Regions from separate parts of the Methylobacter sp. sgz302048 genome, predicted to be linked through region 1. Evidence: riboswitches for the same ligand, from Rfam matches in the RefSeq annotation. Region 1 holds a riboswitch; the other holds the start of a gene.
What was found. A riboswitch is a leader RNA that binds a small molecule or an ion and turns the genes downstream of it on or off. The one in region 1 is predicted to bind cyclic di-GMP.

Region 1 (8,130 bases):
CGCCAAACCTATTTACCAGACATATCAATACTGACTGAGTACTAGTGCTCACGAGCTACAAAACCGTACTTGCGCATTTCCTGCTGGACAAACTGGTTAAATTGTTTTTTTTCTATATTATTCGCCAACTTATCCATGCTCCATAACGAGGCGGCTTCTACGCCGTATTCGGCTAAGAGTCTGACATATTCGTGAGCGATGCTCCGAAGTTTGTAGTTCTGAAAATCGACAACCACAACGGCGGCGGATTTTGCAGGTACAGCGTTGCCTTTGTTCATTTGTCACCTCCAATACCTTACTAACGTTTCTAATCATCCATGACTAATAGTCCCCGGAAGCGATAGGGCCAGGCGCTTTTTCATATCGCAAAGAAAAAATGCAAAGCATCCGCTATCGCGTAGTGCCATTTGTATCCATAAGCGCATAAATGGAATGATGTCTGTAGCCTCTGGCCGGGAAAACAAAAGGCGACTGGAGGCATTGCCGGCAATAGTAGTCGCATGATTCTATTTGTTTGCCTGATCCGGACGACAGAGTGCTCCATGCTGCCATATATCCAAAGCAAACATTCAGAAAAATGCGACTTCCTGCAGTAATAACATCTTTCGCCTTCTTATAGAGCACTCGGCTCATCGATAATTCCCAAAGGTATGATGGGCGAGCATTGAATCAGCATTTGTACATATAATGGCCCATCATTTTATGAACTAATTGATACACCTAAAAATGAGAGCTATTAATTAACCAAGTAGCAGAATATTTTTTGATACTCATCAACTTTCTATTAAAAAACATAATTTTAAATTCAAAAAAGTCGATTGGCTCGATACGGCATAAAAATGAAATTAAACCTGTAGGTTAACTTATTAAATAGGTACAGATTTCCAAGAGTTATCTTGTAGCGATATTTGAAATGCCTTAGAATCATTAGGATATCTGGTGTCCGTTTTTTTATTACCTCTTAAAATTCAATAGCTTTAAAGTGAACAGCACTCATAAATTCGGAATTATCCGCCCTCATAGCAATAAGTTAATAGCATTGGCGCGATTGCTGGACGTTATTGTTATTGGATTGACTTTATGGGCCATTCTTGATCTCAACGCTACTGAGTGGGACCGCAAGCAAACTTGGTGGCTTCTGATTTCGATCGTAGTTTTCGGTATCTTTGCAGAATTCAACGAGTTGTATCGGCAAAGCCGAGGGCTATCTATCCACATTGAAATAAAGCGTATTCTTTTTTCATGGTTCTGGGTATTGGTTGTAATAATGGGGATTGATCAGGCTTACCCCTTGGTGGATCCTGTTTACAGATATTATTTTTGGATGTGGATTGGGGCAGTGCCTGTGGAGATAGTCTCCTGGCACATTATCGTCAGCAGTATTGCCGGCATAATCAGAAAAAAGGGAAGAAATACCCGCCGAGCAGCGATTGTCGGAGCAAACCGGTTAGGTGTTGAGTTAAAAAATATATTTGCCGAAGAAGAATCGATGGGGCTGCATTTTGTCGGCTTTTATGATGATGAGCAGGAAACAGAAATTGATGGAGGCGCCTTAGCCGAAAATAAATTGAAAGGTAGTTTTCAACAATTAATTAAAGATGCCAAAGGCGGAGCTATTGATATTGTTTATATTACACTTCCCTTGCGGACAGAGCTAAAAATTAAAGAATTGATAGAGCAATTATCGGATTCGACTGTTTCAGTTTATTATGTCCCTGATTTATTTGTGTTCGATCTGTTAAGATCCAGTTTGCATCATATAAAAGGTATACCTGTCATAAGTATTCGTGATACCCCTTTTTACGGGGTTGATGGCGTTATAAAAAGAGCCTTTGATATAGTGGTCAGTCTGATTATTCTAATATTAATTGCAATTCCGTTACTAATTATTAGCGCTAGTGTCAGAATAAGCTCGCCTGGAGCGGTGATATTCAAACAGCGTCGATACGGCATTGGAGGCGAGGAAATAGTCGTTTGGAAATTCAGAACGATGACTGTCAGCGAAGACGACAACAATATTAAACAAGCTCGAAAGAATGATCCCAGAGTAACAAGACTGGGCGCTTTCTTAAGACGTACATCACTGGATGAATTGCCCCAATTTATTAATGTTTTACAGGGGAAAATGTCAATCGTTGGTCCCAGGCCCCATGCGGTAGCGCATAATGAATGGTATCGCGGACAAATAAAAGGCTACATGCTCAGGCATATAGTAAAACCGGGGATAACCGGATACGCGCAGATAAACGGTTATCGGGGAGAAACGGATACCTTAGACAAAATGGAAAAAAGAATACAATATGATCTGGCCTATATAAGAAACTGGTCTTTGTGGCTGGATATTAAAATTGTAATACTGACTGTCTTTAAAGGTTTTTTGGGAGCGAAAGCTTATTAGCTCTATGGTATAGAATGTTATTTGAAAGATGTAAAAAATTACATAGAAGAAATGTGAAAAATTATATAGACAAATAAGAAGTTTTTTATAGAATAGGGCTCATAAACATAACTTAATTGTCTTATTTGCCGTACCGGACGATATAATGTTTTATCGTTATGTAACGTCAAAAACCTTTTTTAAAATACATAGTAATTTTTTGTTCAAGGTTATATAGATAACTGTTTTTATTATGTTTATCTTCTGGCGCGTTGCAATTGACCGCTGGATGCTATCAACGAATTGGAACGGTAGTTGTTAATTTCGTGACCAACCGCCCGGTTGGCACGGTTCATGGATGATAAAGGCTAAACCTGTTGTGAAGCAGGGGCGGAAAACCACGAGTCTTGGTTAGGTGGGTTTGCCAAGATAGTCGGGCTGCAAATTATGATACTTAATTTATAATTTGTTGTTTCAGAGGTTATTTATGAAAAAAATATCTTTAGCAGGTCTGTTGTTCCTGTTTTCAATTTCAAATGCAAATGCAGCATTATTGAATATTGGATTCGAAACGGGAGATTTTTCTGATTGGACTTTAGTAGGAACGGGATCTGTCAAAAATGATTCTGATCATCCTGAAGGTCAGTATTACGGCTCAATTACAGGCAATAGCTCCTTAATACAATCCACAGATTTCTTTGGTGGAGAAACTATTGAATTTATGTGGAAATTTGTAGCAAATGATTATTTGCCATACAATGATTTCGCATTTTTCGTAGGCGATCAATATTTTAAATTATCTGATGTCGCCACAGTTGGTGATTATGGCAACAGCGGATGGAATAAATTTTCATACACAGTTGCAGAGACTTATTTCGGTCCTGTAATATTCGGCATAGCTAATGTTGGCGACTCTGGATTGTCTTCCGAATTAAAACTTGATGCCGTTTCTGCGGTGCCTGTGCCAGCTGCTATTTGGTTGTTCGGTTCTGCAATCATGGGTTTAGTCGGGTTTTCACGTCGCAAAAGCTAGTTCAGCACAATCTGTTGCATAAGGAAATTAATTTTTCCATTATACTGAAAGGGGCTCAGTGCCCCTTTTTTTAATTTCACAGAATAGTAGTAAAAAATTATGTTATTTTTTATGAGAATTTTTTTGTTGTTGGCAGTTTCCATTTTTTTTCAGACTGCGCATGCGGACTCTAACCAATATACGGTTAATTCCGGTGACATCCTTGATATCTCGGTCTGGAATGAAGAAGCCTTGCAAAAGGAAGTGCGGGTTTTACCCGATGGCAGCATAAGTTTTCCGCTAGCGGGAAGTATTTCAGTCGCCGGCAAATCGATAAGCCAGATACAGGCTATTTTGAAAGAAAGGCTCGCAGAGTTTATTGCCGATCCAGTAGTCAATATCTCGGTCAAGTCAGCTGAAGGTAATTCCATCTATGTCATCGGCCAAGTGAAAAAACCGGGCCAGTTCGTTATGTATCAGCCGATGGATGTCATGCAGATGTTGAGTCTTGCCGGCGGCCTGACAGCGTTTGCGAAGGCTAACGATATTGTCATTCTACGCCGTAATGGCGACAAATCCGAATCGATCGCATTTAAATACGGCGAAGTAGAAGACGGCGACAAATTGGAAAACAACCACTTGTTGCGGAGTGGCGATGTAATTGTAGTGCCGTGACCGCGCTCTGTTTAAGAGTATATTGAGCACATGAAAACCATATCTCAACAAGAGGGAAGAAAATGTCGCGGTTATCGCAAAAGGATTGCGCTGATTGTTGGCGCGAGCGTTTTCTGTTCCAGTCTTGATGCCGCAGAATGGATAGTTGATGGCATTGTTAATCAGTCGCTATCTTATAACGACAATGTCAGGATGTTATCCGAAAATCCGGAAGGGTCCCTCATTTACTATTTAACGCCTACGCTGAATTTTGCCCGTAAGACAGAAGCGTGGGATGTGCAAGGTAGAGCCAGTTATGGTGTCCAGCATTATACAGACATAGAAGAGCTCGATCAGAATCCACAGGACTATGGCTTAAGCACCGAGTACAGGACCGAACGCAGCCTTACGGGGTTAAGTGCGAGTTATTCTGTCGTGCCCAGCCAGAACTTTGCAGAGCAGGACACTGGTAACTTTGCAACCAATGCAAGACGCAACAACCTGACAGTCACGCCGACTTATTCTTACAGATTCACGGAACTGGACAGCCTGATCAGTTCAGCATCCTACTCAAAATCAACCTATTCCAACCCCGGTTCTGGTGATAACGACACTGTCATTAATAACTTTAATGACAACGAAGTTAAATCGATCAATGTGGGCTGGCAACGGCAGTGGAGCGAATTATTTTCGCAGTCCATTTCCACATTTTATTCGAATTACAACTCGACAGGGCAAATAAACTCGGAAAGCAACAGCTATGGGATAAACCTGACATCGTCCTATCAATTATCGGAAGAATGGCAATTCAACGGCACCATCGGCGGACGAATCACGGACACAAACATAGATACAGTAATCATTCCCGGGCTATTGACGGCGACAAATCAGGATACATCGGCAGGTTTCCTGACAGATATCGGTGTGCACTACAAAGGAGAAAGTCTGTCGTCAGATTTCGGCTTAAGCCGATCTTTGGTTCCTTCAGGCCAAGGGCAATTAACCGAGCAAACCCTGATCAGCCTTGATTTTTTATATCAAATAACCGAAAGGTTTTCCAGCGGGTTGACAACCAGTTATCGCGAGACGGATTCAGTCAGTGGTATTAATGGCGGATTTGGGCAGAGCCGAACAAATATATGGGTTTCGCCTAATATTAACTGGGAATTGACCCAGGATTGGTTATTATCGGCATCTTACGCCTACAGAAACCAGGACAGAAAAAACCCGGACAGCACAGCGGACTCAAATATATTCATGTTGACCATTAATTACAACTGGCCCGGTTTAAGTATTTCAAGATAGAGACTGTAATGGAAGAAAACGTTAAAACCCTGAAAGATTACCTGCAAATAGCGCGTAGACGAAAGTACCTGATTGCCGCCACTGCGCTCTTATTATTGGTTGCCAGCATTGCGGTCGCGTTGATTTTACCGCCGGTTTATCAATCCCAGGCCACCATTCTGATTGAACAGCAGCAAATTCCAACCGATCTGGTTAAATCAACAGTCACCAGTTATGCGGATGAGCGTATCAGCCTGATTCAGCAGCGGGTCATGACGACCGATAATCTGACAAAAATAATTGACAAATTTAACCTGTATCACGAGCAGAAGGAAAAATTGACGCCAGCAGAACTGGCTGAACAATTCCGGATGAACGCTCATCTGGAACTTGTGAATGCCGACGTAATCAGTCAAGGGAGGCACAGCAAGGCGACACTCGCATTCAAATTGTTGTTTGATGATAAAGATCCATTGCTGGCACAAAAAGTAACCAATGAACTGGTTACCCTGTTTTTAAATGAAAACGTCCGCAACCGGACTGAGCGGGCTGAAGAAACAACCGTGTTTCTGGAAGCCGAGGCGCAGAAGTTTAAAATTGATATTCAGAAAATTGAGAATGAACTGGCTGAATATAAAGAAAAATACAGAGATAGCTTGCCCGAGCTATTACCTGTCAATTTATCAGCGGTCAGCCGTATCGAAAGTGAAATTCAGCAATTGGACTTGCGGGAAAAGATGCTTGATGAACGGAAAATCAGCTTAAGATCGCAAATGGCTGTAGCCGGTCAAAATTCGCTTGCATCAACCTCCGATGGAAGCGCACCGAGATCACTCGCTGAATTAAAACTGGAACAGGCACGCCTACTAAGCAAGTATTCGGCCACTCATCCGGATGTCATGCGGGTTAAACGGCAAGTCGAGATACTTGAATCAGGACAAAACCCTGAGCAGTCAGAGGCAGATAGCAAATTGCAGGAAGCGAAACAGGAACTGGCGAAATTACGTCAGCAATATTCCGATAATCATCCTGATGTCAAGGTTGCTCAGCGCAAAGTTGCCGAGTTGACAGGCGCGCAGAGTCCATCCGCTGCAAAAAAGCCGGCGAATCAAACTATTAGTGATCCAACGCTTTTGCAAATTAAGAGTGAAATTGATGTGGCCGAGGTTGAGCTGGCAAACATCAGAATACACCGGGCCGAATTGCAGGAAAAATTAAAAGCGTTGGAAGTCAACATATCACAAACTCATCAGGTTGAGCGCGGTTATTATGAATTGATGAGAGATCTGGATAACAACAAGGCTAAATACAATGAACTCAAGGCAAAACAGCTTGAGGCCAAATTGGCGCAGACGCTGGAAGAAGAGCAAAAGGCTGAAAAATTCAGCTTGATAGAGCCGCCGCTTCTGCCTAACAAACCTATTAAACCTAATCGGTTGAAACTATTATTCATAGGTTTTATAGCTTCGATAGGGGGCGGTTTTGGAGCGGGTCTTTTGAGAGAAATGATGGACGATAGCATCAGAGGCCACCGTTCCTTGGCGCATATTGTCGGTGCGGAACCACTAGTCGTGGTGCCCTATATTAAAAGTCAGGAAGACATCGATCGAACCAGAAGAAACATTATCAATTTCAGCATAATAGCAGGCGTATTGCTGCTAGGCATGATAGTATCAGTACACATGCTTTATATGCCGCTTGATATTTTATGGTACAAAACCTGGAACCGCTTGGGGCTTATATAAATCGCTGATGTTACGCATCAATTGAATTGAGGCGAGTTTAAAAAGTATCGCCAGCGCGAAAGGTTGTTTGAATTCAACTGTAGGGTCGAATTAATTCGACCCGAAACGCTTCCACGAGCTATGGGCATTAATAAATAGTGCGAATACCCGCAAGGGGCACAAGTAAATTCGCACCTACGCGTACGCATCACTATTCATGCGACGAGTTCTGCTGTGAGATCGGTCTCACAACCTGTCGTCAGCGCGCAGCCAGAATAAAATAAAGCCCATGCGTAACATCGGTAAATTATTATGGTGATTTGATAACTGATTATATGGTTGGAATTTATAATCAGTTATTTAAATAAAAAACGTTTAAAAAGCTTTTACAATAAAAAATTACAATAATTATCCGGCGTAGAATATTTAGGGAAGATAAGGAGCAATACTGTTTTAACTGATATTATACGTTTAGTTGAATTTATGTCGGCTTAATAAGTGCCGCTGACACCATGATTATTCAAATTGGACCACTAAATGTAAGGTCGAATTTACTCGACCGAGACAGCATGGAATATCTGCACTAGTTAGGTAGTGTAAGTGAATCCGCATACACTCGAACACCTGTATCGTCTTTGGCAAGGAAAGATTCAAAAGCTGCGGTAAGCGCTCAAAGAAACAAGCAAGATAAAAGCAGCACAAGTTCAGGGTATCAGTGCTTAAGCCTATTATCTAAGGCTTTTTATAGCGATAAAAGAAGCTACACTTATGTAATTACATCTATATTCTCAAGCATAAGATGAGCATGGATGTAGAATTCCAGAATAAACGAGCAAACAGTGAACATGGGGCAATAAAGTTGGAACACATACAGCAAGCTTTAGATAAATATAGAAAATCTAAACAACCCGAGGCCAAGGTCGCCACTCAGAAAACAAAAAAGTTTCCCGATGAGCAAGCCATTGTCTATGCTAAAACCAAAGTACATGCTGCCAATCAGGAAGTGTTGAAAGAGCGCAGAGTAGTCTCCATGCTGAAACATGATCCGGTAGCGGAAGTGTTTCGGATGCTGCGCACAA
Region 2 (8,130 bases), 1.5 Mb from region 1:
GATCTTTCGCTGCCCGGCCAGGGCGGGCTTGAGGTTATCGCACGCATCCGGCAGCGCCGCTCCGATGCCAGAATCCTGGTTTTCAGCATGCACCAGCATCCGGGATTTGCGGTTCAGGCCGCGCGGGCTGGGGCATTAGGCTACGTCACCAAGAGCAGTGCCCCCGATGTCCTGATCCGGTCCGTCTACGACGTCCATGCCGGCCGCCACACGCTGAGCGCCGATATTGCCCAGGCGCTTGCCCTGGAAAAGCTGGGCGCCGACCGCATCGCGCTGGAAGACCTGACCGTGCGCGAATTCGAGATTCTGCGCCTGCTGGCCGAAGCGCGCCCGACCGAAGACATCGCCCGCCTGCTGCATATCAGCCCAAAAACCGTGCTGAACTGCCATTACCTGATCAAGAAGAAACTGGGCGTCGCCAGCGATATCGAACTGACCCGTCTGGCCATCAGGATGAACGTGGTCAGCCTGCTGGAACTGTCGGGACCGCTGTAGGCGCTTTAATCCGCCCCAAAATGATCACGGTCCAATGGGCTTAAAGACTGTGTAATCAGAAGCTATAGCGTGTTTCATCAGGTTGATGCGCAATAAAAAAGGGAGCATTGCGCCCCCTTTAGAGATATTTCTAATTGACCGGATCAAGCCTCTGAAGCGCTTGTTTTACGGCGCGAGAAACCGGCTAGCCCAACCATTGCCGAACCGAATAACCAGACTGCCGCTGGCACGGGAACGGCTGATATATTCTCAGCCGACATTTCCGCATAGGCGTGTCCGATGATGATGTCGGTGTCAAATAAGCCGGCTAGACCATTTAAGGATAAGCGCAGCGCATTGACCGTCATTGAACAAAAAGAATTGGAGCAATCCGCTATCTGTTCGTTGAGAATTAAAGTGGCACCAATGAGTCCAAGTGCATTTAAATCAATTATGGAATTTGCGCCGGCATTGGCGTCAACTTGGATATCCTGGCCCAATATGCTCAAGTTTAGCGATGTGATATTAGCACCTCCTGAGGCAGTCAGGTTGCCATAATCCCCCGTTACCTCGGCGCTGGAGCTTAAAGTAACATTATCCAGCTCAAGCAGGCTTGAAAGGCCTAAAATCGATAAAAGATCAGCATTGATGTTTAAATCTTCGACGCCGCCGGACGCGCCAGTGGTTTTACTGCCGGCCGATCCATCAACATTGGAATTCGCCGATCCATTAATTGTATCGGCTGAGGCATGAGCTTGAACTCCTAATATAGTGGCGCCAGCATTAAGATCTAAAAGCGCATTATTCAGACTATATGGCGCCGGAGCTGTTCCCGATATACCTGCAAGTGTTGTTACTGACAGCAAGTTTGAGTTTAGAACATCCAAATTTACAAAGAGCCCATATCCTTCACTGTTAGCATTAACGATCGCGGCGCCCGCGCTTGGGGTAAAAGTAACAGATGCCAGCGTTAATGCGGCGGCTCCCAAAAAATAAGCTTGTTTTTTCATTATTATAAATTCCAAAATATTACAAATTATGTTGAAAAATAATTTGCAACCCAGCCGTCTTCTATCATTAACCTTTAATAAAGACCCGTAGCTTTCCGTCCCCGCCTCGCGGCGAGTTTGGCTTTTATATTTTTTAACGTCTCCGGCATCCAGCCACAAAGTAAAGCCAATGGAAGAACTCGATTGAGAAAAGCTTTTTCAACATCGTCTCCATTTTTTACTTCTCCAATTCCAGCAATTCCACCTGGTTTCAGTACCTTGATCGTACAGCACCTTAAAAACAACTTAAAAACAACTTAATTTTTTTAATTAACGCCAGTATACTCAGGCCGCATCTGCAAGTTGTTAGCAATTTGTTATTTTTGTGTTAGAGTCTGGGATTATTCTATTCAGGCTTTTTATGCTTGTGTCAATGGATCAAGATTCTATTTATGAATTTGGAACGTTTCGCCTGGAAATAGCAACTTATCTATTGTGGGAAGGTGAAACACCCGTCAATTTACCGCCCAAGATTTACCGCTTATTGCTTTATTTTCTGCAGCATGCAGGTCAGTTAATATCGCGGGAAGAGTTGTTCAATGCGGTGTGGGATGGCCGGATTGTCGATGATTCGGCATTACGGCTGGCCGTTAATTCCTTGCGCAATATTTTGCAGGACGACCACAAAACACCACGTTTTATATCAACGGTCAACAGGCGGGGCTACCGTTTTCTGGCCGATGTCGCCGTTAATCGGCCTCATGATAATGTTACCCTTTTGCATTACCAACCTAAAATTGAGCCTTCACCGGCCTGGATTGAACGCCTTTCGGAATTGGATCTGCTTCAGAGAGCCTTTCATCAGGCGGCTAGAAAAGAGCGATGCCTGTTTTTTCTGAGCGGTGAGCGCGGCGCGGGCAAAACTACCTTGATCGATATGTTCCTTTCCAGAATCATATCCCCCAACCTGGCCGTACTCCGTGCCCGGGGCGTGCAACTGCACGGGACTGCGGAACCCTTCCTGCCCTTATTGGAGGCTCTGGAACGTCGTTGCCGCGAACCCTCCGGAAAAACATTGATTGAGCGTCTGGAACAGACTGCTCCCACCTGGCTCTTCCAAATGTCGAATCTGTTGAGCGATGACAAACTTGCAGCCATCATTCCAAAAGTCTCCCAAAACAATACGCGCCGCATGTTGAGAGAGGCCGCCGAATTTTTTGAGAATTTGAGTACCGGTTCGACCTTTATCCTAATTATCGATAACGCGCAATGGGTTGATCAAGCGACTCTGGACTTAATCGCCTTGTTGGCATTTCGGCGCTCTGAAGCGAAACTGTTGATCATCGTCAGTTATCGCCTTTGCGAAAACAGCGCCGCTGCCCAGCGCATTGAGAAACTACGCGAAGAGCTGCATCACCGCGGCTTGTGCCAGGAACTGTTCCTGCAATGCTTGGCTCAGGTTGAGTTCCCGGAAGCTGGATAATTTAAGAGAAATTGCTGTTTTCCGACCTGGCCGACAACCGGTTCTCCAGTATCGCTTCCTTGCCTTCGTTTGACATTTCACTGAACCCGGAAGCCCTGCCTGAGCTTTCCAAGCCGAGGCTATTCTTACTGAATGTAGACAATAAAATAATCACAGCGCCCCTGCCAAACCCGTAACTCGTGATGATGATGCTCATCATCAGAAACAGGCGAAACGCCGCCGGCAACAGTCCTTCGGCCGGAACTGGCGCATCCAGTACCGGAAATACGGCCTGCAGAAGAAACAGGCTCGAATTGGTGAATGCGCCGACCACCATGGCCCAGCGCACATGCCAGGGCAGCGGCACCTTGGCCGCATAAAAGCCGAACAGCAGCGCGCTCATTAACAGAAAATCCAGATGCGCCTGCAGCAAGCGCGTGATCTTGCCCTGAAAAACCAGCTTGAGCGGCGACATGCCCAAATTCATGCCCACCATGCACCACGCCAGCACCAACGCCGCCAGCAGCCATAAAGCGGCGCCTCTGATTAAAAGCACATTGCCCGCATGTCTTGAATCCTGATCCATACCTAATTGCCTCATGTTCTGCCCTATTCATTTGAATTCATACTGTCTCTTCAGTATAAATACACGGCCGATCACACGCCTGCCTTGGACGGAACAATTGTTTGACTGAAACGGCAATAGGCCGTCCATTTACACACAACGCGCTTGTCTCTACTATTGGCAAAAGCCGGTTTCTATCTCAGGAGTTTTGATTATGGATATTTATGGCTCGATAGCCTCGGAGTCCTCAAAAGATTCAGGCATGACGCCGGAAATCAAGCTATCGACCGCTGATCTCCCGGCGCGAGAGCGGCATGAATGGCTGCGCGAAGTGATAGGGCGGGAATATGCCAATGTCGAAGTCACACCGCCGGCCGACGGCAGCCTGTTCAATGAGATGACGATATACCCGTGGCAGAATTTGCGCCTGTCCGCCATACGGTCGAGCGCCATTTGCCTGGAGCGGCTGCCGCGCGAGCCGCATTTGGTCAGTCAGGATGCCTACTTTGCGGTCGTCCTGCTCTCAGGCGGCTACCTGCTGGAGCAAAACGGCAAAACCGTTGTTCTGCAGCCGGGGGATATGACGCTTTACGACGCCACGCAGCCCCATCGCATACACTGCCCGCAGCACTTTTCGAAACTGATCGTTTCGGTCCCAAGGCCGATGCTCCGGGACAGAATAGCCGGCATTGAGCATTGCACGGCACTGCGTATCCCCGGCAATAAAGGCATCGGTTCCGTGGCGGCCAATTTCATCCGCACTGCTGCGAGCCAGACCGGCCAATTGAATGCGCAGGAATTTTCCGCGCTAGCCGATCATTCCCTTGATCTGCTGACATTGGCGTTGGCCTCTGTGCGCCCGGCAAACTTCAACGTGTCCAGAAGCCGTTCCATCGCGCTGAACAGAGTCAAGGCATTCATCGAACGCCATCTTGCCAATCCGGATCTGGATACCGCGCGGGTCGCCGGCGGCGTCGGCTTGTCGCCGCGCTATATCAATGATTTGTTTAAGGACGAAGACACTTCCCTGATGCGCTATATCTGGCAGCGACGGCTCGAAAACTGCCGGAAAGACCTGATTGACCCAGTCCACGCCGGTCATCGGCTTTCCGACATCGCATTCCGCTGGGGCTTCAACGATTTGTCGCACTTCAGCCGCGCGTTCAAGCAGCGCTTCGGCTGCTCGCCGACAGAATACCGGCAGCAGCCGAAAGCCTAACGGATAGGCCTTAAAACGGCATTCAGCGAAGCGCTGACGATATCGGCATGGCAGGCTATGCCGGTATGCGCCCCGCCGTTGTATTTCAGCCGGACATAACAGGCGGCTTTGGCATCGCTGCCGGCCGTTATGGCGTGTTCGTGATAGTCGGTGATTTCGATAACCTGGCCCAACTGCCGTTCCAGCGCGTTGACAAACGCGTCCAGCGCGCCGTTGCCGGTTCCTGTCACCGTTATCTCTCCCGCCCCCGAAACCAGACGCGCAGCAATCGTTTCATGCTGGTCGTGATCGAGATGAAATCCGGCCAGTTGGTAAACCGGCTGCACGGCGAGATAAGTCTGCTCGAACAAGGCCACCAGCTGCTGCGCGCTTATCTCCTGGGCCTCTGCTTCGGTCCGGCGCTGCACGATCTGGCTGAATTCGATCTGCAGCCAGCGCGGCAGTTGCAGGCCCAGCTCCCGCTCGATGATATAAGCGGCGCCGCCTTTGCCGGACTGGCTGTTGATGCGGATGACCGCCTGGTAATCGCGCCCGACATCGGCCGGGTCGATGGGCAGATAGGCGACGTTCCACGGCTGCCCCGGCCGGCGGGCTTCAAGGCATTTTTTGATCGCATCCTGATGGCTGCCCGAGAAAGCCGTGAACACCAGATCGCCGGCATAGGGATGGCGCGGATGCACGGCAATCTGGTTTAACTGGCTGACCTGGCGGCTGATTGAGCCCAGGTCGGAAAAATCCAGCTCGGGATCGACGCCCTGGCTGTACAGATTCATGGCCATGACCATGATATCGGCATTGCCGGTGCGCTCGCCGTTGCCGAACAGCGTGCCCTCGACGCGCTGGGCGCCGGCCATGAGCCCCAATTCGGCGGCCGCTACCGCGCAGCCCCGGTCGTTGTGGGTATGCAGGCTGATGATGACCGCCTCGCGATGCCGGATATGCGTGCTGAACCATTCGATCTGGTCGGCGTAGACATTCGGCGTCGAGACTTCAACCGTCGACGGCAGGTTGAAGATAATCGGCCGCTCGGCTGTCGGCTGCCAGACATCGGCGACGGCGTTGCAGATTTCCACGGCGAAATCCGGTTCCGTCGCGGTAAAGCTCTCCGGCGAATACTGAAACTGCCACGCGGTCTCCGGCTGCGCCGCGGCGCATTCCTTCATCACCCGCGCGCCGTCCACGGCCAGCGCGATGATGCCATTCTTGTCCATCTTGAAGACCTGCTCGCGCTGCGCTCTGGACGTGGAATTATAAAAATGCATGATGGCCCGTTTTGCGCCTTTTAAAGCCTCGAAACTGCGCCGGATCAACGCTTCGCGCGCCGGCATCAGCACCGATACCGCGACATCGTCCGGTATCAGTTGCTGCTCGATCAGCAGGCGGATAAAGTCATAATCGGTCTGCGAGGCCGAAGGAAAGCCGACGGCGATCTCCTTGAAGCCGATTCGGACCAGGAGCTTGAAGAAAGCCGTTTTCTGCTCGATGGTCAAGGGATTAATCAGCGCCTGATTGCCGTCGCGCAGATCCTCGCTGCACCAGATGGGCGCCTGTTCAATCCGCCGGTCGGGCCACTGCCGTTGCGGCAGGCTGATGACTGGACAAGGCTCGTACTTATGATGATCGAAAACCGCTCGCTGTGCTGTATTCATAATGCCTCCTCGCTCAATTATCGTTAAATGAAGCCACAGTATAGGGAAAAGGCTTGAGCGAATGATTGCCAATATGCCGGCAAAAACAGCTTTTTAAGCAATTATTGCTTACTGATCGTCATCTGTTTGTATAATCATTTCCGCCATTGCCTAAATCCGAAAACGACCCTGCTGAATTGCCATGAAACTAGATAGAACAGACCGACGCATTCTGGATGAAATACAAAAAAACGCCCGCATTTCCAATCTGGAGCTGGCCGACAAGATAGGGCTTTCGCCCTCGCCCTGCTCGAGGCGAGTCAAGCAGCTCGAAGACGGCGGCTTCATAGACCGCCATGTGACCCTGCTCAATCAGGCCAAGCTGCAACTGAAGCTGACCGCTGTAGTTCAGGTCAGCATGGACCTGCACACGCCGGAACGGTTCGAAAACTTCGAAGCACTTGTCAGCGCCTGGCCCGAGGTGCTCGAATGCTACCTGATCACCGGCCAGTCCGCGGATTATCTGTTGAAAGTGATCGTGCCGGACATGGATCATTATCAGGAATTCCTGCTCGGCAAATTGACCCGCATCGACGGCGTCAGCGGCGTACAATCCAGTTTCGTATTACGCAAGGCCATCGATACGACCGTCTTGCCACTGCATCACTTGTAGCCTTTGTTTGCGAACTTAAAGGCAACAAAGCCCGGAAATGAGGTCTAAGGCATTAATAATGACGAGTTGGCGTAGGCTGCCCTCGTCCGCTTCCGGCCATATCAAGCGGTCCGGTATGTTCATTTCGGAAGGAGAATAGTCATGACAGTCAGCCCCATCCCCGACGGTTACCACAGCATCACCCCTTATCTGTGCATTGAAGGCGCAACTGAAGCCATCGAGTTCTACAAGCGCGCGTTCGATGCGGCCGAAGTGTTCCGGCTAGTTACGCCAGACGGCGAGATCGGGCATGCGGAAATCAGGATCGGCGACTCATCTTTCATGTTGTCCGAAGCCTGCAGCCGAAGCCAGCTGCTCAGTCCCCAAGCGCAGGGCGGCTCATCCGTCGGCCTGTATTTATATATGGAAGATGTCGATACGCAATTTGCGAAGGCCGTCAATGCCGGGGCGAAAGTCATCAGCCCCTTGCTGGATCAGTTTTACGGCGACCGGACCGGCGTCCTGCAAGACCCTTTCGGGCATATCTGGTATCTGGCTTCGCGCATCGAAGACCTGTCGCATGAAGAGATCAGCAGGCGCGCCGAAGCGCTTTTCAGTGCGCAATGCGGATAAGTACGGTCGAATACCGATGCCTCCTCTGCCGCTGCCCCAGCTCCTGTGTTGATTGCATTTAATTGCTATACAATTAATCGCTGATAATGAGCGTTATGGAAATCATAATTATGCTGAAAAAATTCATCGCCAAAACCGCCGACCTCTTTTTGGGATTATTGGTGGGCATTTATATCGTTCTGGAAGAGCTGGTCTGGGACAACATTGCCGAGCCGATTTATAACTTTATACACGGACTCAAAATTTTACAGAAAGTCGAAGCCATGATTTCCAGGCTCGATCGTCATGCGCTGCTGATCATCTTTTTGGCGTTATTCACGCAGGTGGAACTGCTGGGCATCGTCGCGCTGAAGCTGATGGCCACAGGCCAGATCATCGCCGGTACGCTGCTGTATGCCGGCAAAATTCCCATCGCCGCATTCACCTTCTGGCTCTTTAACATCTCGAAGGAAAAACTCATGACCTTCGGCTGGTTCAGACGGCTTTACGAACTGGTGATGCTGGCCAT

Region 2: linked by a shared signal. The riboswitch ahead of ACTNE6_RS18810 (choice-of-anchor P family protein) and the one ahead of ACTNE6_RS05360 (VPLPA-CTERM sorting domain-containing protein) in region 1 are both predicted to bind cyclic di-GMP.

Annotation. Positions count from the first base shown of each region.
Region 1 covers NZ_CP197401.1:1,094,014-1,102,143, forward strand. The annotation lists gene ACTNE6_RS05350 (hypothetical protein) at 42-278, opposite strand; gene ACTNE6_RS05355 (undecaprenyl-phosphate glucose phosphotransferase) at 983-2,398, shown strand; cyclic di-GMP riboswitch class I at 2,735-2,823, shown strand; gene ACTNE6_RS05360 (VPLPA-CTERM sorting domain-containing protein) at 2,865-3,410, shown strand; gene ACTNE6_RS05365 (polysaccharide biosynthesis/export family protein) at 3,522-4,064, shown strand; gene ACTNE6_RS05370 (hypothetical protein) at 4,095-5,348, shown strand; gene ACTNE6_RS05375 (GumC family protein) at 5,357-7,072, shown strand; gene ACTNE6_RS05380 (CpsD/CapB family tyrosine-protein kinase) at 7,857-8,130, shown strand, end outside.
Region 2 covers NZ_CP197401.1:4,190,126-4,198,255, forward strand. The annotation lists gene ACTNE6_RS18805 (response regulator) at 1-495, shown strand, start outside; gene ACTNE6_RS18810 (choice-of-anchor P family protein) at 639-1,484, opposite strand; cyclic di-GMP riboswitch class I at 1,526-1,616, opposite strand; gene ACTNE6_RS18815 (AAA family ATPase) at 1,897-2,946, shown strand; gene ACTNE6_RS18820 (hypothetical protein) at 2,948-3,526, opposite strand; gene ACTNE6_RS18825 (helix-turn-helix domain-containing protein) at 3,705-4,709, shown strand; gene leuA (2-isopropylmalate synthase) at 4,706-6,358, opposite strand; gene ACTNE6_RS18835 (Lrp/AsnC family transcriptional regulator) at 6,540-7,010, shown strand; gene ACTNE6_RS18840 (VOC family protein) at 7,152-7,622, shown strand; gene ACTNE6_RS18845 (hypothetical protein) at 7,733-8,130, shown strand, end outside.